DNA from 2 places in the Mesorhizobium sp. M7A.F.Ca.US.005.03.1.1 genome. Region 2 is predicted to be linked to the other one. Evidence: riboswitches for the same ligand, from Rfam matches in the RefSeq annotation. Region 2 holds a riboswitch; the other holds the start of a gene.
The links. Region 2 has a riboswitch for S-adenosylmethionine ahead of EN990_RS07145 (O-succinylhomoserine sulfhydrylase). Riboswitches for the same ligand answer to the same signal wherever they lie in the genome.
Positions count from the first base shown of each region.

Region 1: another riboswitch for S-adenosylmethionine. It lies ahead of EN990_RS10395 (homoserine O-acetyltransferase); the one in region 2 lies ahead of EN990_RS07145 (O-succinylhomoserine sulfhydrylase).

Region 1 covers NZ_RZRO01000017.1:6,475-17,266, forward strand. Annotated here, with positions in the region: gene EN990_RS10385 (hypothetical protein) at 1-186, opposite strand, end outside; gene EN990_RS36085 (hypothetical protein) at 183-362, opposite strand; gene metW (methionine biosynthesis protein MetW) at 522-1,136, opposite strand; gene EN990_RS10395 (homoserine O-acetyltransferase) at 1,195-2,364, opposite strand; SAM riboswitch at 2,479-2,556, opposite strand; gene hisC (histidinol-phosphate transaminase) at 2,694-3,803, shown strand; gene EN990_RS10405 (prephenate/arogenate dehydrogenase family protein) at 3,809-4,744, shown strand; gene EN990_RS10410 (sugar kinase) at 4,752-5,675, opposite strand; gene EN990_RS10415 (DUF2125 domain-containing protein) at 5,683-6,681, opposite strand; gene EN990_RS10420 (gamma-glutamylcyclotransferase) at 6,824-7,345, shown strand; gene EN990_RS10425 (aldo/keto reductase) at 7,466-8,413, shown strand; gene EN990_RS10430 (LysE family translocator) at 8,504-9,130, shown strand; gene EN990_RS10435 (1-acyl-sn-glycerol-3-phosphate acyltransferase) at 9,156-9,956, opposite strand; gene EN990_RS10440 (LysR family transcriptional regulator) at 10,076-10,792, opposite strand, start outside.
Region 2 covers NZ_RZRO01000010.1:48,003-58,794, reverse strand. Annotated here, with positions in the region: gene mmsA (multiple monosaccharide ABC transporter ATP-binding protein) at 1-1,023, shown strand, start outside; gene mmsB (multiple monosaccharide ABC transporter permease) at 1,020-2,306, shown strand; gene araD1 (AraD1 family protein) at 2,612-3,604, shown strand; gene EN990_RS07155 (ABC transporter substrate-binding protein) at 3,777-4,550, opposite strand; gene EN990_RS07150 (2'-deoxycytidine 5'-triphosphate deaminase) at 4,651-5,745, opposite strand; SAM riboswitch at 5,820-5,897, shown strand; gene EN990_RS07145 (O-succinylhomoserine sulfhydrylase) at 5,955-7,142, shown strand; gene EN990_RS07140 (ceramide glucosyltransferase) at 7,150-8,301, opposite strand; gene apaG (Co2+/Mg2+ efflux protein ApaG) at 8,535-8,927, shown strand; gene EN990_RS07130 (Hsp33 family molecular chaperone) at 8,975-10,006, opposite strand; gene argF (ornithine carbamoyltransferase) at 10,117-10,792, opposite strand, start outside.

The sequences.
Region 1 (10,792 bases), on a different contig from region 2:
ATGAATTTTGTGGCCTTCCCGCAGCAGTTCGCGCATCAGCAAAGTGCAGGAAACCTTGAAGCCGTTATGTTTTGGAAAAGGGTGGCTGAGGATCCACTCGCGTCGAAACGCTACATTGTTGGCGTTGATCGCTCGCTTCGAGGCAAATCGACCGTCTCCACGGGCCATCGGGAAAAACCAGATCAACGCAAAGGTTCTTGAAAAGAAGTCGTCGTATGAAAGGTATGCGCTGAACCGGTTGCTGAAACCGATGAGATTTCCCGAGCCAAGGCCTTCATCCCAACGCCGATCTCGTCCCAGTCGATCGACTTTGCATTCTCCATTTCGACGACGAGTGAATAAGTTGCGCGTTCTTCGACCATTTTTGCCCCCCCGAGCCGTCAGTGTGGCTATAGCCGCACTAGCCCGCTGTCAAACAGTCGACGCCATTTACACTGGTTCGCGATCGTCATACAGGGCGACTTTGCTCGGCGGCAAACACACTGTTGCTTGGCGAGTCGGGTCTTTGATCGGTGCGGAAATTACCGTTTCAGCAAGAACACTGCCTGCTGGCCGAAGAAATTCCAGAACCACCACGGCATCGACAGGCCGATCTTCTGGCCGGCGGCGTCGAGGGCGGTTGCCTTCTCGACTGTCGCGCCGAGTTCGTCGCACAGATTGACGAAATCGCGGATGGTGCAGAAGTGGATGTTGGGCGTGTCGTACCAGGAATAGGGCAGGTCCTTGGTCACCGGCATGCGGCCGTTGAGGAACAGCGACAGGCGCACACGCCAATGGCCGAAATTGGGGAAGGAGACGATGGCGCGGTTGCCGATCCTGAGCAGTTCGTCGAGCACCAGCTTGGGGTTGCGGGTGGCCTGCAGCGTCTGCGACAGGACGACGAAGTCAAAGCCCTTGTCGGGATAGAATTCGAGATCCTTGTCGGCATCGCCCTGGATGACCGAGAGGCCGCGCGCCACACATTCGTTGACGCCGCGCTGCGACAGCTCGAGTCCGCGGCCGTCGACCTGCTTGGTGTCCTGCAGCAGTTCGAGCAGCGAGCCGTCGCCCGAGCCGACATCGAGCACGCGCGACTGTGGCGGGATGAGGTTGGCGACGACTTCGAGGTCGACGCGCTGGTCGCGGTTGACGCTCATGGCTTCGCCTCCCGCCTGGCGCATGATCCCGATCCGAAAAGCCTGCAATTTTTCCGGGTCATGCGCTGAGCCCTCTCGCCCGGGCGGCCGAGCCGATGAAGCCGTTAATGGCGGCAAACAGTTCCGGCTCGTCGAGCAGGAATGCGTCGTGGCCACGGTCGGTCTCGATCTCGACGAAGGATACCGATGCGCCGGCGGCGTTGAGCGCATGCACGATCGAGCGGCTCTCCTCGGTCGGGAACAGCCAATCCGAGGTGAACGACACCAAGCAGAAGCGGGTTTTCGTGCCGGCGAAGGCATCGGCCAACCGGCCGCCATGGTCTGCGGCGAGGTCGAAATAGTCCATCGACCGCGTCATGTAGAGGTAGGAATTGGCGTCGAAGCGATCGACGAAGGTCATGCCCTGGTGCCGAAGATAGCTTTCGATCTGGAAGTCGGCGTCGAAGCCGAAGGTCAGCGCTTCGCGATCCTGCAGATTGCGGCCGAACTTGCGGTGCAGGGCGGCTTCCGACAGGTAAGTGATGTGGGCGGCCATGCGCGCTACCGCCAGGCCCTTTTCCGGGCGTTTGCCGTGCTCGAAATATTTGCCGCCATGCCAGTCCGGATCGGCCATGACAGCCTGCCGGCCAACCTCATGAAAGGCGATGTTCTGCGAGGAATGGCGCGCGCCGGTGGCGATCGGCAGTGCCGAGAAGACGCGCTCCGGATAGCTCGACGCCCATTCCAGCACCTGCATGCCGCCCATCGAGCCGCCGAGCACGCAAAACAGTTTCTCGATGCCGAAATGGTCGATCAGCATCTGCTGCGCCCGCACCATGTCGCGGATGGTGATGATCGGCAGGTCAAGCCCATAGGGCTTGCCGGTGGCGGGATTGGTCGAGGCCGGGCCGGTGGACCCAAGGCAACCGCCGATGACGTTGGAGCAGATGACGAAGAAACGATTGGTGTCGATGATCTTGCCGGGCCCGATCAGCACTTCCCACCAGCCTGGCTTGCCGGTCACCGGATTGGTGCTGGCGACGTGCTGGTCTCCGGTCAGCGCATGGCAGACGAGGATGGCGTTGGAGCGGGCATCGTTCAGCGTGCCGTAGGTCTGGTAGGCGATCTGGAACGGTGACAGCAGCGTACCGGCGTCCAGCTTGAGCGGCTTGTCGGATCCAAAACGCAAAACCGGGCTCGACGGTTGGTCGACCTCGTTGTTGGTTTTGCGGGCACGCAGAACGGCCATGACATCCATCTCACACTTTGAGCCCACGCATCGCACTCGTCGAAAGTCGATGCCGATACGGGTGTCCGGCCGGCGCGGACAACAAAAAACCGGCATTGCGGTCGCAAAGCCGGTTACAGGATGCAAACGGCCCTTTAGCAAGTTGTTTAACGTGGCTGCAAGCCGACCGGCCAAATCACCACGGAAGTTCGCTCCCCTTCTAGGGCTGTGGCGCGCCGGCGTCAACGGCCTGCCTTGGGCGGGAGGCTGTCGCCTCTCGACATTGCAGGCCACGGCTTGTATTTCCGCTGCGGCTTCCCTCAGGAAGCGTTCTCGACGGATTTTGCGACATGAGCCAGACACCGGACCAGGCACGTCCAACCCCGCGCGCGGGCATCATGGACATAGACGCCTATGTGCCGGGCAAGAGCACGGCGCCTGCCGGCGTCGCCAAGGTCCACAAGCTGTCCTCCAACGAGAACCCGCTCGGGCCCTCGCCGAAGGCGATCGAAGCCGCGCGCGAGATTGCCGGAAAGCTTGACGTCTATCCAGATGGCACCGCCAGGCGGCTGCGCGAAGCGATCGCCGAGGTGCATGGCCTCAACCCGCAGAACATCATCTGCTCCAACGGCTCCGACGAAATCCTCGGCCTGCTGGCGCAGACCTATCTGGCGCCCGGCGACGAGGCCGTCATCACCGAGCACGCCTTCATGGTCTACAAGATCTACATCCAGTCGGCGGGCGCCGTTCCGGTGACGATCAAGGAAACAGACGAGCGCGCCGATATCGACGCCATCCTGGCCGCCGTCACGCCGCTCACCAAGATCGTGTTCCTCGCCAATCCCAACAATCCGACCGGCACCTATGTGCCATTCCAGGAGGTGCGGCGTCTGCATGCCGCACTGCCGAAGAACGTGCTTCTGGTGCTCGACGCGGCCTATGCCGAATATGTTCGCCGCAACGACTATGAGGCCGGCATCGAACTGGTCGGCAGCGCAGAGAACGTGGTGATGACCCGGACCTTCTCCAAGATCGGCCTTGGCGGGGCGCGGATCGGCTGGATGTATGCGCCGATGCACATCGTCGACGCCATCAACCGCGTGCGCGGCCCCTTCAACGTCAATGCGACGGCGATCGAGGCCGGCATCGCCGCCATTCGCGATCGCGCCCATGTCGAGCGCAGCGTGGCGCACAACGAGACCTGGCTGGCCTGGCTGAGTGAGGAATTCACAAAGCTTGGGTTGCGGGTGACGCCCAGCGTCGGCAATTTCATCCTCATTCATTTTCCCGAGGACCAGAAACATTCGGCGGCGGCGGCGGACGACTATCTGACGGCGCGCGGCTATATATTGCGGCGCGTTTCGGGCTATGGCTTTCCCAATGCGCTGCGCATGACCGTCGGCACCGAAGAGGCCAATCGCGGCGTTGTCGCCGCTCTCACGACATTCCTGAAAAGCTAGAAACCATGACATCACCGATGTTTGAAAAGATCGCGCTGGTCGGCATCGGCCTGATCGGCTCGTCGCTGGCCCGCGTCATCCGCCGCGAGGGCCTCGCCCGCCACGTATCCATCTCGACCCGCAGTGCGGCGACGCTGGCACGGGCCGAGGAGCTTGGGCTGGGCGATAGCTATAGCACCGATGCGAGAGAAGCTGTCCGCGATGCCGACCTGGTCATCATTTCGGTGCCGGTTGGATCGTCCGGCGCGGTTGCCGAGGAAATCGCGCCGGCGCTGAAGCCGGGCGCGATCCTCACCGATGTCGGCTCGACCAAGGCGTCTGTCATTGCGCAAGTGCAGCCTTATGTGCCTGAAGGTGTCCATTTCATTCCCGGCCACCCGCTGGCGGGCACAGAAAAATCCGGCCCCGACGCCGGTTTCGCCGACCTGTTCGACAATCGCTGGTGCATCTTCACGCCGCTGCCCGACACCGACCCGGACGCGTTGGAGAGGCTGTCGGAGTTCTGGCGGCGCTGCGGCGCCAACATCGACACGATGGATCCCCAGCATCACGATATGACGCTGGCCATCGTCTCGCATCTGCCGCACATCATCGCCTACAACATCGTCGGCACCGCCGATGATCTGCAGTCAGTGACCAAATCCGAAGTGATCAAATATTCGGCTTCCGGCTTCCGCGACTTCACCCGCCTTGCCGCCTCCGACCCGACCATGTGGCGGGATGTCTGTCTGCACAACAAGGACGCCATCCTCGAAATGCTGGCGCGGTTCTCGGAAGATCTGGCGTCGCTGCAGCGCGCAATCCGCTGGGGCGACGGCGAAAAACTCTTCGACCTGTTCACCCGCACCCGCGCCGTGCGCCGCTCGATCATCGAAGCCGGCCAGGACATCGACGTTCCCGATTTCGGCCGTCAGGCGGTCGAGCACCCCGCGAAGGGCTAGGTCTGTCTCAGGCAGGCCAGGTCTGCGCAACCATGGCCAGCGTCTCGGCTCGGTTCGGCGCCCCAAGCCTGCCGCCGAAGCGCAGGCATTTGAGCGCCGCGGCCGCACTGGCAAACCGCAAAGCCTGCTCGACCGGCATGGCTTCCGCCAGCCCGACGGCGAAGGCGCCGTGAAAGACATCGCCGGCGGCGAGCGTGTCGACCGCCTTGATTTTCGGCGCCGCGACATGGCGCACGCAGCCAGCGCGACGGTCGTGCCACCAACTGCCCGCCGCGCCGCCTGTCACTGCGACAAAAGCGTCGGTGCGGCTGGCGAGATCGGCGCAAGCCGTTTCCGGATCGAGCGCCTGGCCGCAGACGATGCGCGCTGCCGGCTCCGAAGCGATGATGTGCGTAGCGAGCGGCAACAACTGCTCAAGGACCTCCAGCGGCGCGGTGTCGGCATCGAGGATCGCCGGACGGCTGATGGCGCGCGCCGCCTTCAGGGCGAGTGCCGCCGCACCCGGCCAGCGGACATCTACCAGAACGGCATCGAATGCCATGAGGTCGGCGACCGGCAGGACATCGGGATCGGCCTGGGCAAGCCTGTCATAGAACGGCACGATGATGCGCTCGCCATGCGCGTCGACCAGGATCGAGGCCAGCGCCGAGCGGGCACCTCTGACGCGCCGCACGAAGGTGCAATCGACGCCTTCGGCCTCTATGCCGGCGATGAGCTGGTCGGCGACGGCATCGTCGCCGGCACTCGCCCACAGCGATACTTCGGCGCCCAGGCGATGGGCAGCGCAGGCGGCGCTGGTGGCCATGCCCGAGGCGATCTGGACGCCGTCGGAGGCCATGAACTTGCCCTGATGTATGGGCAGCGTCTCGACGCGCAGGATGGTGTCCAGCGTCAATGCGCCAACGCTCAGCAGCTTCACCGGTTTTGCCATGGCTGAGCTATTCGACCGGCTTGATCTTGCCCAGCGGAATGAAGCCGAGCGAGGCCTTGCCCCTGACCACCTTCAGCGGCATGGACGGTTCGTTGCCGAGCACCGCCAGGGCAGAAAAACCCTGCTCGATCTGGCTTTTCTGCTCGGGTATGGCGGTGCCGAGGATGGCCGCCACCGCCTTCGGGTCCTTCAACCTGATCATCAGGTCGGCGTTGACCAGGCCCTCGGCATCGACCGAGAGCGGTCCCGAAACGGTGATGCGCGCCGTCCCCGACGACAGGTCAAGGTTGCGGATTTCGATCGCCTGGCCACGAAGGCTCTTCACCTGCGTGCCGATCAGTGCGACGCCGTTCTTCAATGTCACGTCGCCGCTGGCATCGAGCGCCGGAAGCACGCGCCCTCCAATTGCGTCGGGGTCGACCTCGAGATCGCCGAAACTGCCGAGATAGTCGATATCCTCGCCGTTGGGCTGCAACTGACCTGATGCCTTGCCGGCACTGAACAGTTGCACCGGATCGGTATCGTCGGCCGGATCGGTCTGGCCGGAAAGGCCCTCTGCCTCCAGCGAAATCCGCCGCGGCAGCGGCCACCACAATTTGAAATTGGCCTGCAGATTGTCCCAGTCGATCCACAGCGGCACCATGTCGGGAACGGAGGTCCTGAGCGGGCCGCGCAGATTGGCAACCGGCGACAGAGGCTGGATGATCTGGGCGGCTGCGTTGAAACTGCCGGCCGAGGCCGCAATGTTCTTGGCATCGTCCTCATAGGCGAGGTTGTCGCAGGAGACGGTAAAGCTCAAGGGATAGCCGCTGACCTGGAGATTGGCGCAGCCGGCCTCGACGCCATTCTTGTTGAGCGTGGCAACCGCCTTGTCGGCCTCGCTCCTGACGCGGTCAGCCAGATAGAACCAGCCGCCGCTGTAGAGGGCGAACAGCACGACGATGAATGCTGCAAGCCAGATCAGGCGGCGACGTTTGTTCGGCTGGCGTTCGTCACTTGACGTCATGCTTTGGCTCTCGTTAACGCATGGGTATTGCGGACGGGTAGTCGATTCCGCCAGGTGGACAGACGAATAGTTAGACGGGACGGGCGGAAAAAACACCGGTCCGGGTGCGGTGTTGGCATCTTTTGCAATCAGGCGCGGCGATATGGGCGATTTTTGGGTGTTTGGCTATGGCTCGCTGATCTGGCGGCCGGGATTCGCGCATGTCGAAACACAGCGTGCCCGCCTGCATGGCTACCGGCGCTCGCTATGCGTCTATTCCTTCGTGCATCGCGGCACGCGCGAGCGGCCGGGGCTGGTGCTCGGCCTCGATCGTGGCGGGTCCTGCGTCGGCCTCGCATTCCGCGTCCCCGGCGACTTGCGCGACGAGGTTATGGCCTATCTGCGCGAGCGCGAGCTGGTCACCAATGTCTATCTGGAGCGTCTGCTCAAGGTTCGCCTCGACGGCGGCGGTACGGTCGACGCGGTGGTTTACATTGTCGACCGCCAGCACGAGCAATATGCCGGAGCGCTCGACGCTGCAGATGCGGCGGCCGTGGTGCGCGGTGCGGTCGGCCAGTCCGGCAACAACGAGGACTATGTGCTGAGCACCCTGGAGCATCTCGAGGCGCTGGGCATTCGCGACCATTGGCTGGAAGAGGTGGCGCGGCAGGTCGCGCCTTTGTGAAGCTGGCTCTGCGGAAAAAGGCCACCAGGCCTTTGACCTCGTTCAGGCAAGACCTAGGTTAGGCTCCAACCCTCAGCCCGCGGGCGCCATTTGCCCGCCCAATCATCCCGGAGATACGCCTTGCAGAAACGTCGTCTCGGTCGCACCGACTTGTCCATCGCGCCGCTGGTTCTGGGCGGCAACGTCTTCGGCTGGACTGCCGACGAGAAAACCTCGTTCGACCTGCTCGACCGCTTCGTCGGCGCCGGCCTCAACGCCATCGATACGGCGGACGCCTATTCGCGCTGGGTTCCAGGCCACAAGGGCGGCGAATCGGAAACCATCATCGGTAAATGGATGAAAGACCGTGGCAATCGCGACAAGGTCGTGGTGATCACCAAGGTCGGTTCGGATATGGGACAGGGGCACAAGGACCTGTCCGCCGCCTACATCGAAAAGGCCGTCGACGCATCGTTGAAGCGGCTGCAGACCGAATTCATCGATCTCTATCTGTCGCATTGGCCGGATCCTGCGACGCCCTATGAGGAAACGCTTGGCGCCTACGAGAAGCTGCTCGCCAAGGGCAAGATTCGCTATGCCGGGTGCTCTAACCTCGACGCCGGCCAGTTGCGTGCGGCACTCGATGTGGCGAGCCTGCGCAGTCTGCCGCGCTACGAGGTGCTGCAGCCGGAATACAATCTCTACGATCGCTCATCCTTTGACGGGCCGTTGCGCGATCTGTGCGTGGCCGAGGACATCGGCGTCATCACCTATTTCAGCCTGGCCAAAGGTTTCCTCAGCGGCAAATACCGCAGCGAGGCCGATCTCGGCCAAAGCCCGCGTGGCGGCGGCGTGAAGGACTATCTCAATGGGCGCGGCATGCGCATCCTTGCGGCACTCGACGCGGTGTCATCAAGGCATTCGGCCAAGCAGGCGGAAGTCGCGCTTGCCTGGGTGATCGCTCGGCCGGGCGTCACCGCGCCGATCGCCAGCGCCACCAAGCCCGAGCAGATGGACAGCCTGATCAAGGCGGCGTCGCTGAAGCTGAGCGCCGCCGACATGGCCGAACTCGACAAAGCGAGCGACTGAAGTTTCGGCGGCCGCTCCTCGCACGAACGTCCAAGACGACCCTCTTGTCTTGCCATAGCCTCCTTCGCACGGGGCAAGACAGAGGGTGAGATGACTGAGCCGCTTCTTTTGCAGCCGGATCTTTGGCGCCAGTTGTGCGCGCTCGTGCTTGCCTCCGCCGTCGTCATGGGCAGCCCGGGGCCGGCAACGATAAGCGTCACCGCCGTTGGTGCCGCCTTCGGTTTGCGCCATTCCCTGGGCTATGCCTGGGGAATCATCCTGGGCACGATCGCCGTGCTTTTGGTTGTCGCGACCGGGGTCATGGCAGTGCTCACCTCGATGCCGAAGCTGGCGCCGTTGCTGGCTTTGGCCTCCGCGGCCTACATCCTCTATCTCGCCTTCAAGATCGCTACGGCGCCGCCGCTGGCCGCCCGCGCCGCCGAGACTTCGCGTCCCACATGGCTGGCTGGATTTCTTCTCGCGGTCGCCAATCCAAAGGCCTATGTGGCGATCGCCGCCGTGTTCGCCGGTGCTTCGTCCAAACAGGGCGCCACTGAGCCTGGTCTATGGCTGAAGCTGGCGGTTCTCGCCCCGATGATCGTTGCCATCCACGCTCTGTGGCTTGTCGCGGGGGCTGGGTTCGCGCGCTTCCTGCGCCGGCCGGCGGCCTCGCGGATCATCAACCTGATCTTTGCCGTGACGCTGGTGTTGACCACCGCGCTGGCGGTGTTCGGCTGAGAACTGCCGGCCGGAGACTTCCGGTTCAGACTTTGGTTCTTGCGGCGTTGTCCAGCTCTTGCAGCCTTTTCGCCGCTGTCGGCGGCAAGGCAGGCGGGTTCGGGCCGCGCGCCGCATCAATCAGGAACTGGTCGCAGGCAGCTTCGGTCTCGCCGATCAGCCGGGCCATGAATTCGTCCTTGCTCAGTCCCGGTGGAATCGGCGGCAGGAAACGCGCCTTGATGGTGCCGGGATAGCGCAGGAATTTGCGGCGCGGCCAATAGAGGCCGGCGACATGGGCAACCGGCACCACCGGAACACCAAGCTGCGTGTAGATTTCGACGATGCCGTATTTGTAGGCCGGTTCGTCGCCCGGCGCGCGTCTTGTCCCTTCGGGGTAGATGATGAGCTGGCGAGGGTTGCGCGCCATCTCTTCCTTGGTCGCGGCGACCACGGCCTTCAGTGCTTTCGAACGGCTGCCGCGATGAACCGGGATCATGCGCATCTTCATGATGTACCAGCCGAAGAACGGGATCCAGGTCAGCTCGCGCTTGAGGATGTAGAGCGGGTCCTGAAGGAAGGGGAAGAAGGCGATCGCGTCCCAGAACGACTGGTGCTTTGGTGCCAGGATGAAGGAGCCTTCGGGCAGGTTTTCCCGGCCGGTGATCTCGTTCTTCGTTCCGGCGATCTTCTCGTAAAGCCACATCGAGGTGCGCGACCAGAATTTCGGCACGAACCAGGCGCGGTGCCGGGGCGACAGGAAATAGTAGGGGGTCCAGAGGATCATCTGGACGATCAGGTTGACGTAAAAGACGAAATTGAACGTCAGCGATCTGATGTAGAGCATTGGGGGAGCCCGGTGAGGAGGTGAGCGTTGGTTACACCAAGCGCGGGAAAAAAGGAAATGGCCGCAGGGCGCTTTGGGTGGCGACGAAGAACGGCCACCGATGGGTTGGCCTGGTTCCGCTACATCAGCCGCGCCAGCCGCGCCTTCAGGCGCGGAGCGGCAAAATCGAGGAAGGCGCGCAGCTTGACCGGCAGCAGGCCGTGGCCCGCATGCACCAGGCTTACCGGCCATGGCGCCGGCTCGAATTCCTGCAGCAGGACGCGCAGCGCGCCGGACCGCAGCGCGGCTTCGATCTGGTAGGAAAGCACACGCGTCAGCCCGACGCCGGCAATCGCGGCATCGATGGCCGCTTCGGCGGTGTTGACCTGAAGCCGCGAGCGGACCCGAACCGGGATTTCGGCCTTGCCCTTGATGAAGCTCCAACTGGCGGCGGAGGCGAGCCCCTCGAAGGTGATGCAATCGTGTGTTTCCAGATCCTCCGGGGTCGTTGGCGTGCCGTGTTCGGCCAGATAGGCCGGGCTGGCGCAGACGACGCGGCGGATCGCGCCGACGCCGATGGCGACCAGGCTCGAATCGGGCAATCGGCCGATGCGGATGGCGAGATCGAAATGGTCCTCGACCAGCTGGGTTATGCGATCGGCCAATGTCAGGCGGATGTCCACGTCGGGATAGGCGGCGAGAAAGCCGGTGACGACCGGCAGCACGTGCAGGCGGCCAAAGACGACCGGCGCGGTGATGGCCAGTTCGCCGGTCGGAACACTGTATTCGCCGGCGGCCGTGCGTTCGGCCTCGCCGACGTCGTCCAGGATGCGGCGGCAGGCGGCAAGATAGGCCTG
Region 2 (10,792 bases):
ACGGCATCGCTCAGCGAAAAGGACAGCCAGGCGCTGCTTGACCTGCTGCTCGAATTCAAGCGGCAAGGCATGACCTCGATCCTGATCTCGCACAAGCTCAACGAGATCAACCGGGTCGCCGACAAGGTGACGGTGATCCGTGACGGGCGCACCATCGAGACGCTGGCCAAGAAGGACATCTCCGAAGACCGCATCATCACCTCGATGGTCGGCCGTTCCCTCGACGACCGCTATCCGCCGCGCGAGCCTGATATCGGCGAGATCGTGTTCGAGGTGAAGAACTGGTCGGTCTATCACCCGCTCCATGCCGAGCGGCAGGTGATCAAGGGTATCGACATCAATGTGCGCAAGGGCGAAGTGGTGGGCATTGCCGGGCTGATGGGCGCCGGCCGCACCGAATTCGCCATGAGCCTGTTCGGCCGCTCCTACGGCCGCCGCATCACAGGCGAGGTGCTGCTCAAGGGCAAGCCGATCGATGTGTCCTCGGTAAGCAAGGCGGTCCAACACGGCATCGCCTACGTCACCGAGGATCGCAAGACCTACGGGCTCAACCTCATCGACCATATCAAGCACAACATCACGCTGGCCAATCTCGGCGGCGTGGCCCGCCACAGCGTGATCGACGACATGCGCGAGCTCGCCGTTGCCAACGACTATCGCAAGAAGACCAATATCCGCGCTTCCAGCGTCTATCAGTTGACCGGCAATCTTTCCGGCGGCAACCAGCAGAAGGTGGTGCTGTCGAAATGGCTGTTCGCCGACCCGGACGTGCTGATCCTCGACGAGCCGACACGCGGCATCGATGTCGGCGCCAAGTACGAAATCTACACGATCATCGCGCGACTCGCCTCGGAGGGTAAGGCGATCGTGGTCATCTCGTCGGAAATGCCGGAATTGCTCGGCATCACCGACCGCATCTACGTCATGAACGAAGGGCGCATCGTGGGCGAAATGCCCGCCGCAGAAGCAAGCCAGGAAAAAATAATGCGCGCCATCGTTCGTGGAGAAGGAAAAGCAGCATGAGCACCGAAAGCGCCCCCGCCCCGCACGGCAATGTCGCCGAAGAGCAGCGTCCACGCATCGCCGTCTCGGCGCTGGCGACGAACCTGCGCGAATACGGCCTGATCATCGCGCTGATCGTCATCATGCTGTTCTTCCAGTTCACCACGTCGGGAACGCTGTTCAAGCCGGTGAACCTGAGCAACCTGGTGCAGCAGAACTCGTTCATCATCGTGATGGCGCTGGGCATGCTGCTGGTGATCGTTTCCGGCTATATCGACCTCAGCGTCGGATCGGTCGCCGGTTTCATCGGCGCGCTGGCGGCAAACATGATGGTCATCTGGCAACTTGGACCGCTCAGCAATCCGCTGGTGGTTTCGATCATCTGCCTCGTCGTGGGCGGCCTGATCGGGGCGGCGCAAGGCTACTGGATCGCCTATCACAGAATACCGAGCTTCATCGTGACACTGGCCGGCATGCTGATCTTCCGCGGCATCTGCCAGGCGCTGCTCGGCGGCGGATCCTCGGTCGGTCCGCTTCCCGACGACTTCAAAATGCTCAGCTCGGGCTTCATCCCGGATGTCATCGGCCCGCTGACGCTGATCCCGCCGACGGTGAACGCGGCCGGCAAGACCATCATGGGCAGCGGCCTGACGCTGCACATGACGACGATCGTGCTGGGCCTGATCGCCGTGCTGGCCTATGCCTATTTCGGGGTGAGGACGCGTCGCAAGCGCGAACGCCATGGCTATGAGGCCGAGCCCTTTGCCCTGTTCGTCGTCAAGACGCTGGTCGCCAGCGCCCTGGCGCTGTTCCTGGTCTATGAGTTCGCCAGCTACAGAGGCCTGCCGGTCGTGCTGCTCGTCATGGGCGTGCTGATCTCGCTGTTCGTCTTCGTCACCAAGCGCATGACCATCGGCCGCCGTATCTACGCCATGGGCGGCAATGCCAAGGCCGCGCAGCTGTCAGGCATCAACACCGAGCGGCTGACGCTGATGGTGTTCATCAATATGGGCGTGCTGTCGGCGCTCGGCGGCCTGATCATCGCGGCGCGACTGGGACAGGCGGTGCCGGCCGCGGGCCTCGGCAGCGAGCTCGACGTCATCGCCGCCGTCTTCATCGGCGGCGCCTCGGCGATGGGCGGCGTCGGTCAGGTCATCGGCGCGGTGGTCGGCGGCTTCATCATGGGCGTGATGAACAACGGCATGTCGATCATGGGCGTCAATGTCGACTGGCAGCAGGTGGTCAAAGGCCTGGTGCTGCTCGGCGCCGTGATCTTCGACGTCTACAACAAGAACAAGGCTTGAACGGACTTAAGAGCAATTCCAGGAAAAGTGTGAAACGGTTTTCCGCCCGGAATTGCGCCAAGACAATGAGTTAGAGCGGTTCGCCGTTTCCGTGAAACGGTGAACTGCTCTGGTCGAGGAAAGCAGGAGGCATACGATCGCGACGCTGCCGGCAACCCGCCGGTAACAGAAGTCCCTGAGGGACCAGGCCCGCGAGCGCAATCCGAACTGAGAATTTAAACCGTGGCATGGACGAGGTCCCGGCCGCGCTGAGCAAGGTTTGCCGTTTTGGCAGCCCTGCCAAGGCAAATGAGAGAGGATTCATCATGCTGATCTCCCAGATCCTTGACGACGCCGAGACCATCCGCGTCGTCGCCCGCAATGGCGGCAAGACCCGGATCATCAATGGCGCCCGCAGCGTCTATTCGCTGGCGATGGAGGCCGCCCGCACCGGCGTCGGCCTCGTCGCGCTGATCGAACGCAAGGGGCTTGGCGAGACGGTCGATCTCGAGGCCGCTTACAAGAAGGGGCGGCTGCTGTCGCCGATCAATCACCCCGATCCGGCGCATCTGCACCTGACCGGCACCGGGCTGACGCATCTCGGCTCCGCCGCGACGCGCGATTCCATGCACAAGAAGCTGAGCGCCGACGGCGAGGAGCAGCTCACCGATTCCATGAAGATGTTCCGCATGGGGCTGGAGGGCGGCAAGCCGGCGAAAGGCCAGATCGGCGTGCAGCCGGAATGGTTCTACAAAGGCAACGGCACGATGGCGGTGGCACCAGGCGCCGCACTCCTGTCACCGGCCTTTGCCAAGGACGCCGGCGAAGAGCCCGAAGTCGCCGGCATCTATGTCATCGGCGACGACGGCGCACCTTTCCGCGTCGGCTTCACGCTGTCGAACGAGTTTTCCGACCACGTCACCGAGCGCGTGAACTATCTGTTCCTCGCGCATTCCAAGCTGCGCAACGCCTCGTTCGGGCCGGAGATCCTGATCGGCGACCTGCCGTCCGACATCCGCGGCACCTCGCGCATCGTGCGCGACAGCGAGGTGCTGTGGGAAAAGCCGTTCCTGTCCGGCGAAGCGAACATGTCGCACACCATCGCCAATCTCGAACATCATCATTTCAAATACGCGGCTTTTCGCCAGCCGGGTGACGTGCATGTGCACATGTTCGGCACGGCGACGCTGTCCTTCGCCGACGGCATCACGACCGAGGCCGGCGATGTCTTCGAGATCGAGGCCGGGGATTTCGGCCTGCCGCTGCGCAACCCGCTCGAGATCGAGCAGCCGGTGAAGGTGGCTGTGAAGGCGCTTTGAGAGCGCGCCTTTTCCTTCTCCCCAAGTGGGAGGTGGATCGGCGCGTTGGCGCCGAGACGGATGAGGGGTGTTCCAGCGGAGTGAAACGTTGGCGTTCCCTGGAACACCCCTCATCCGTCGCCTCCGGCGACACCTTCTCCCATAAGGGGAGAAGGAAAAAGGCGCCTCTGCCTCAATAAATATCGAAGTCGAAATACTTGGCCTGGATCTTCTTGTAGGTGCCGTCGGCAACGATCGCGTCGATGGCCGCGTTGAGCTTGTCGCGCAGGGCCGTGTCGTCCAGGCGCACGGCGATGCCGGCCTGGGTCTCGGTGCCCTTGACGTCGCCGACCAGCTTGCAGCAGCCGTCGCTTGCCTTCTTCAGCCAATCCATCAGCACGAACTTGTCCGAGATCACGGCGTCAAGACGACCGTTGGTCAGGTCGGTGATCGCCTCTTCCTGGGTGGGATAGAGTTTGGCCTCCGCGCCCGCCTTGCCATATTCATTCTGGGCATAGTCGGCCTGCGTGGTCGAAGCCTGGGCACCGACCGTCTTGCCGGCAAGGGCCGCCGGTTCGGTCGAGGTGAGATCGGTGTCCTTCGGCGCCACCAGAGCCAGCGGTGTCGTATAATATTTGTTGGTGAAGGCGACCTGCTTCTTGCGCTCCTCGGTGATGCTCATCGAGGCGATGATGGCGTCGAATTTCTTGGCCTGCAAAGCGGGAATGATGCCGTCCCAGTCCTGGGTAACGATCTCGCATTCGACCTTCATCTGCGCGCACAGCGCATTGGCGATGTCGATGTCGAAGCCTTCGACCTTGCCGTCGGCGGTAATGGTGTTGAACGGCGGATAGGCGCCCTCGGTGCCGATCTTGATTTTCTCCGCCGCCTGCACCGACAGAGAGCCGGCCAGTGTTGCCAGCATGGCAGCGCCCGCCGCCGATATGACCCATTTCGAAAATCGCATTTTCTTGGTTCCCCTTGAACGCCGCCAGCTTGACGGGCGGCAAGGCAGCCAAGCATGGCGAGCCGGTACAGGCAAGTATTTTGCCTTGGGGCAATGAGGGTCAGCGCGCGGCGCGGAAATGCTTGGACAGCTTCAGGCCCTGCGCCTGGTAGTTGGAGCCGAGATCGGTGCCGTAGAGCGCCTGCGGCCGCTTCAGCATATGCTCGTAGACCAGCCGGCCGACGATCTGGCCGTGGTCGAGGATGAACGGCACTTCATGGCTGCGCACTTCCAGCACCGCCCGGCTGCCGGTGCCGCCGGATCCGGAATGGCCGAAGCCCGGATCGAAGAAGCCGGCATAATGGACGCGGAATTCGCCGACCAGCGGATCGAAGGGCGTCATCTCGGCGGCGTAGAGCGGCGGCACATGCACCGCCTCCTGGCTGACGAGGATGTAGAATTCATCGGGGTCGAGCACCAGTTCGCCGGCGCCGCTCTTGTGGATCGGTTCCCAGAAGTCGACGACTTCCTGGGCCGCGCGCTTGTCGACATCGACGAGGCCGGTGTGATGCTTGCCGCGATAGCCGACCAAGCCGCTTTGATCGCCGTTGAGGTCGATCGACAGCGCGATGCCGCCGCCGGAAATGTTCGGCGGCTCGGTGGCGACCAGCATCTGCGTGCGATGCAGGTCGTGCAACTCGGCTTCCGAGAGCAGCGCATTGCCGATGCGGAAACGGATCTGCGACAGGCGCGACCCGGTGCGGACGACGATCGGGAAGGTGCGCGGGCTGACTTCCAGAAAGAGCGGGCCATGATAGCCGGCGGCGATCTTGTCGAACTCGTGGCCGCGATCGGTCATGACGCGGGTGAAGATGTCGAGCCGCCCGGTCGAACTCTTCGGATTGGCCGAGGCTGAAATGTCCGCCGGCAGCGCCAGGCTTTCAAGCAGGGGCACGATGTAGACGCAGCCGGTCTCCAGCACCGCGCCCTCGGCCAGATTGATCTCGTGCAGCTGCAGCCGGTCGAGCTTTTCCGAGACCTTGTGATTGGGGCCGGGCAGGAAGGAGGCGCGCACCCGCCAGGCCTTGTCGCCGAGCCTGAGATCGAGGCTGGCCGGCTGGATCTGGTCGGTGTCGAGCGCACGCGCCGACTTCAGCGCGCCGGACTGGAACAGCGCCGATATGTCCTGGTCGGGAAGAATGCCTGTCTGCCGCAAGGCTCCACTCCTGCTTGGTACAAACCTCTTAATGAAGCCGGCAATTGACGCAAGCGCGGTGCGGGTCTAAAGGGTCGTTATCCCGTGGTGATTTGGCCGGTCGGCTTGCAGCCACGTTAAACAAGTCGCTAAAGGACCGTCGGGCCGCAAGGCCGTATGGACCGGTTGCGACTTTCGCGGCCGGTTTTTTTGTGTCTGGAAGAAAAGCGATGAGCACCAAGAAGCGCAACTGGAAGCCTCAGACGGCACTCGTGCACAGCGGAACGCTGCGTTCCGGTTTCGGCGAAACGTCAGAAGCGATCTATCTCACCCAAGGCTATGTCTACGAAACGGCGCAAGCCGCCGAAGCCCGTTTCAAGGGCGAAGAGCCGGGTTTCATCTATTCGCGCTACGCCAATCCGACCGTCGACATGTTCGAGAAGCGCATGTGCGCGCTGGAAGGTGCCGAAGACGCGCGCGCCACCGCGTCGGGCATGGCCGCGGTGACGGCCGCCCTTCTGTGCAGCGCCAAGGCCGGCGACCATATCGTGGCGGCGCGTGCGCTGTTCGGCTCCTGCCGCTGGGTGGTCGAGACGCTGGCGCCGAGATACGGCATCGAGGCGACGCTGGTCGACGGCACCGACATCGCCAACTGGGAAAAGGCGGTCAAGCCGAACACCAAGCTGTTCTTCCTGGAAAGCCCGACCAATCCGACGCTGGAAGTGGTCGATATCGCCGCTGTCGCTTCGCTTGCCAATTCGATCGGCGCCAGGCTGATCGTCGACAATGTCTTCGCCACGCCCCTGCAGCAGAAGCCCTTGCAGCTCGGCGCCCATATCGTCGTCTATTCGGCGACCAAGCACATAGACGGCCAAGGGCGCTGTCTCGGCGGCGTCATCCTGTCGGACAAGAAGTGGATCGACGAGAACCTGCACGATTATTTCCGCCATACCGGCCCAAGCCTTTCGCCTTTCAACGCCTGGACGCTGCTGAAGGGCCTGGAAACGCTGCCGCTGCGCGTACGCCAGCAGACGGAAAGTGCCGGCCGGATCGCCGATTTTCTGGCCGAACGGCCGGAAATCGCGCGCGTCATCTATCCCGGCCGCGCCGACCATCCGCAGGCCGACATCGTCAAGAAGCAGATGTCGGGCGGCTCGACGCTGATCTGCCTGGACGTCAAGGGCGGCAAGCAGGCGGCCTTCGCCTTGCAGAACGCGCTCGACATCGTCCTGATCTCCAACAATCTCGGTGACGCCAAGAGCCTGATCACCCACCCGGCGACGACGACGCACAAGAATCTCAGCGACGAGGCGCGCGCCGAGCTCGGCATCGGGCCGGGCACGCTCAGGCTGTCGGTTGGCCTGGAGGATGCCGACGATCTGCTCGAGGACATCGCGCAGGCGCTGAAGGCCAGGTAGGAGGCCTTCAGGCGCCGGACGGCGTCTCTTCCAGCTCGGCCGTCTTGGTACCGATGGTCATCGCATTGCCGCGCCAGTCGATGGCGCCGCCGAGCCAACCGCGCGCCCACATCGCCGGCAGGATCAGGTCGCGCGCCATGATCGCGGCGACCATGCGTGGCGACAGGTACCAGCCCTTGGACCAGGCCAGGGCGCACTCCGGAAGATAGAAGGCCGCCAGCACGGCAAGGGCGGTTGCCCAGAGGCTGAAGCCGGCGCTTGCCGCTGCAATCAGCGCAAGCACCAGCGGCACCACGGCGCCGGTCAGGATTTCGGGTGCGAAGAACAGCGGGAAAGTGACGCGGCGCAGGCGCGCCCAACGGGCCTGACGCGACCAGATCTCGTCAAACGAGCGCCGGCCAAGCGGCTGCTCGAAGGGGGCGGCGACGAGATTGACGCGCAGGCCGAGACTGTTCACCAGCTTGGTCGCAGCGGCATCCTCGGCGATCTCGGCGGCCAGCGCGCGGATGCCGCCCTTGGCGTCGAGCATCGGCTTGTTCCAGAGCATGCTCTTGCCCTGGGCAAAGCCGAGGCCGAGCGCCTCACCGGCATATTGCCAGCGCGCCTGCAGCGTGTTGAGGAAAGCGCATTCGACCTCGGCCCAGAAGCCGGCCGGCCGCGAGCCGATCGGCGTCGAGCAGACAAGGCCGGTGCCGGGCCGCCAGGCAGCCATCAGGTGCTGGATGTAGTCCCTCGGCATCAGCACGTTGGAATCGGCCAGGACGACCCAGTCGTGCCGCGCCGCTTCCCAGCCCTTGACGCAATTGTTGAGTTTCGGATTGGCGCTGATGCGGTCGTCGCCGACAAGCAGCCGGGCCGGCACTTTCGGAAACCGGACGATCGTCCTGTTTATCAATTTGACCACCGGATCGTCGGCATGGGCGACGCAGAAAATCAGCTCATAGCGCGGCCAGTCGAGCGAGAAGGCGCGTTCCAGCGTCTCCTGCGTGAACGGCTCGACGCCGCGCGACGGCACGACGATCGACACTGGCCGCGGCTTGCCGGCCGGCGGCGCAATGGTGCGACGCCGTCTCAGACGCGACGCGGCGAGCACGATGCTGGCGAGATTCGAGAGGATGAGGACGGTTGAAAGCGTGGCGGCTATGAGAGTGAGTTGCATCGAGGTCCGGTCACTCCAGGAAAACCGGTCCGCAAGATGGCCGGTTTCAACAGTTCAGCAGAGCGCCCGAGTCGCGCGTCACCAGTCCGCGCACACCATCATTGTCATATGTCACTTAAATGACATTCTTTGTCGGCACCTGCCCGCGAGGCCGGCCAGAGGAGGCTTCGATCGGTTGACCTAACCGCACGGAGCGCCGAAAGTTCCGCTGGAACCGTTTTTTGGAGCCGCTTATGTATAGCGCCGTCACGCGCAACATCGAAGTGCAGGTCAGGCCGTTCTATCTGGAGGACCGTTCGGATCCCTCGGAGAACCGCTATGTCTGGGGCTATCAGATAACGATCGACAATCAGTCGGACGATTTCGTGCAGCTTCTGTCGCGATATTGGCACATCACCGACGGCACCGGCCGGGTCGAGGAAGTGCGCGGCCCCGGCGTGGTCGGCGACCAGCCCGAACTCAATCCCGGCGACAGCTACCAGTACACATCCGGTTGCCCGCTCTCGACACCGTCCGGCATCATGGTCGGGCATTACACGATGCGCAACAAGCGGGGCGAGACGTTCGACATCGCCATTCCGGCGTTTTCGCTGGACTTGCCGGGGACGCGGCGGACGGTGAATTGATTTCGCCTCACCGGCCGCGGAGCGACCGGTGAGGCGTGGTTTCTACTCTACTGGGCCGCGAATTCCGCCGGGTCGAAATCATATTGCTTCGAACAGAATTCGCAGGCGACGTGGATGCCGCCGTCTTCGGTGCTGTCCTTGATCTCCTGGGCGGAAAAACCCTCGAGGATGCCGCGGATCTTGTCCCTGGAGCACGAGCACTGGTCGGCGACCGGAACACCGCCGAAGACGCGCACGCCATGCTCGTGGAACAGCCTGTAGAGCAGCCGCTCGGCGCCGATCGTCGGGTCGATCAGTTCGGTCGGCTCGATGGTGCCGAGCAGAGCCAGCAACTCCTGCCAGGAATTGTCGACCGGATCGTGGATCTCCTCACGCGGATCGCCATCGCCGCCCGGCAGGTCCGGGACGCGCATGCGCTCGGGCGACTGCGGCAGGAACTGCGCCAGGATACCGCCGGCGCGCCATTGCTCGCGGGCGCCGCCGGGACCGGGCGTCAAAAGCTTGGCCACCGACAGCCTGATATCCGTCGGGATCTGCTCCGACTGACGGAAATAGGTGCGTGCCGCGTCTTCCAGGGTCTCGCCATCGAGCTGGACGATACCCTGATAGCGCTGCGTATGGGCGCCCTGGTCGATGGTCAGCGCCAGCACGCCACTGCCGAGCAGCGTCTGCTGGGAGGTTTCGCCCGCCGCGACCAGCGCTTCCAGCCGGTCGGCATCGAAACGCGCATAGGCGCGCAGCGCCGAGGGCGTGGAAAAATCCGCAACCAGCATGTCGACGGGCCCGTCGGTGCGGGTCTGCAGGATGAACTTGCCCTCGAACTTCAGCGAAGTGCCGAGCAGCACGGTCAGCACACAGGCCTCCGCCAGCAGGCGGGCGACCGGCTCGGGATAATCGTGGCGGCTGAGGATGGCGTCCAGCATTGGCCCGAGTTGGACCGTGCGGCCGCGCACGTCGAGAGGGCCGACCTCGAACGGCACGACGTGATCGTCGCCGGCATAGCCGAATTCACCGAGTTTGGGGTGATGTTCAGTCACTTGATAGGTTTCCAACATGACAAAGCTCCAGGGCGCGGCCATGCCGCCCTCCGGGGCGCATGCGTCGAAACGCGCTTGATTTGCGTGATGCGGCGCAAATAGGCATCACACGCCCGCAGATCAAGCTCCCAGGGATCAAGCGCCCAGACACCTCAAGCGCCTAGACACCAGGCAAGCACGGCCTTCTGGGCATGGAGCCGGTTCTCGGCTTCGTCGAAGACCACCGAATGCGGTCCGTCGATAACCTCGTCTGTCACTTCCTCGCCGCGATGCGCCGGCAGGCAATGCATGAACAGCGCGTCCGGCTTGGCTCTCGCCATCAGCTTGGCATTGACCTGGTAGGGCGAGAACACATTGTGGCCGCGGGCGCGATGCTCCTGGCCCATCGACACCCAGCAATCGGTGACGATGCAGTCGGCCTGGTCGACGGCTTCCTCGGGCGAGCGGGTGAAGTGCAGCTTGCCGCCATGCGCCTGCGACCAATCGATATGCTTCTGCGCCGGCTCGCTGCCTTCGGGAACGGCGACGTTGAGGTTGAAGCGGAACCGGGCCGAGGCCTCGAGCAGGGAATGCAGCACATTGTTGCCGTCGCCGGTCCAGGCGATGGTCTTGCCGGCTACCGGACCGCGATGTTCCTCGAAGGTCATGATATCGGCCATCAGCTGGCAGGGATGGGTATCGTCGGTCAGTCCGTTGATCACCGGCACGGTGGCGTTCTCGGTCAATTCCAGCAGCCGCTCATGCGAGGTGGTGCGGATCATGATCGCATCGACATAGCGCGACAGCACCTTGGCGGTGTCGGCGATGGTCTCGGAACGGCCGAGCTGC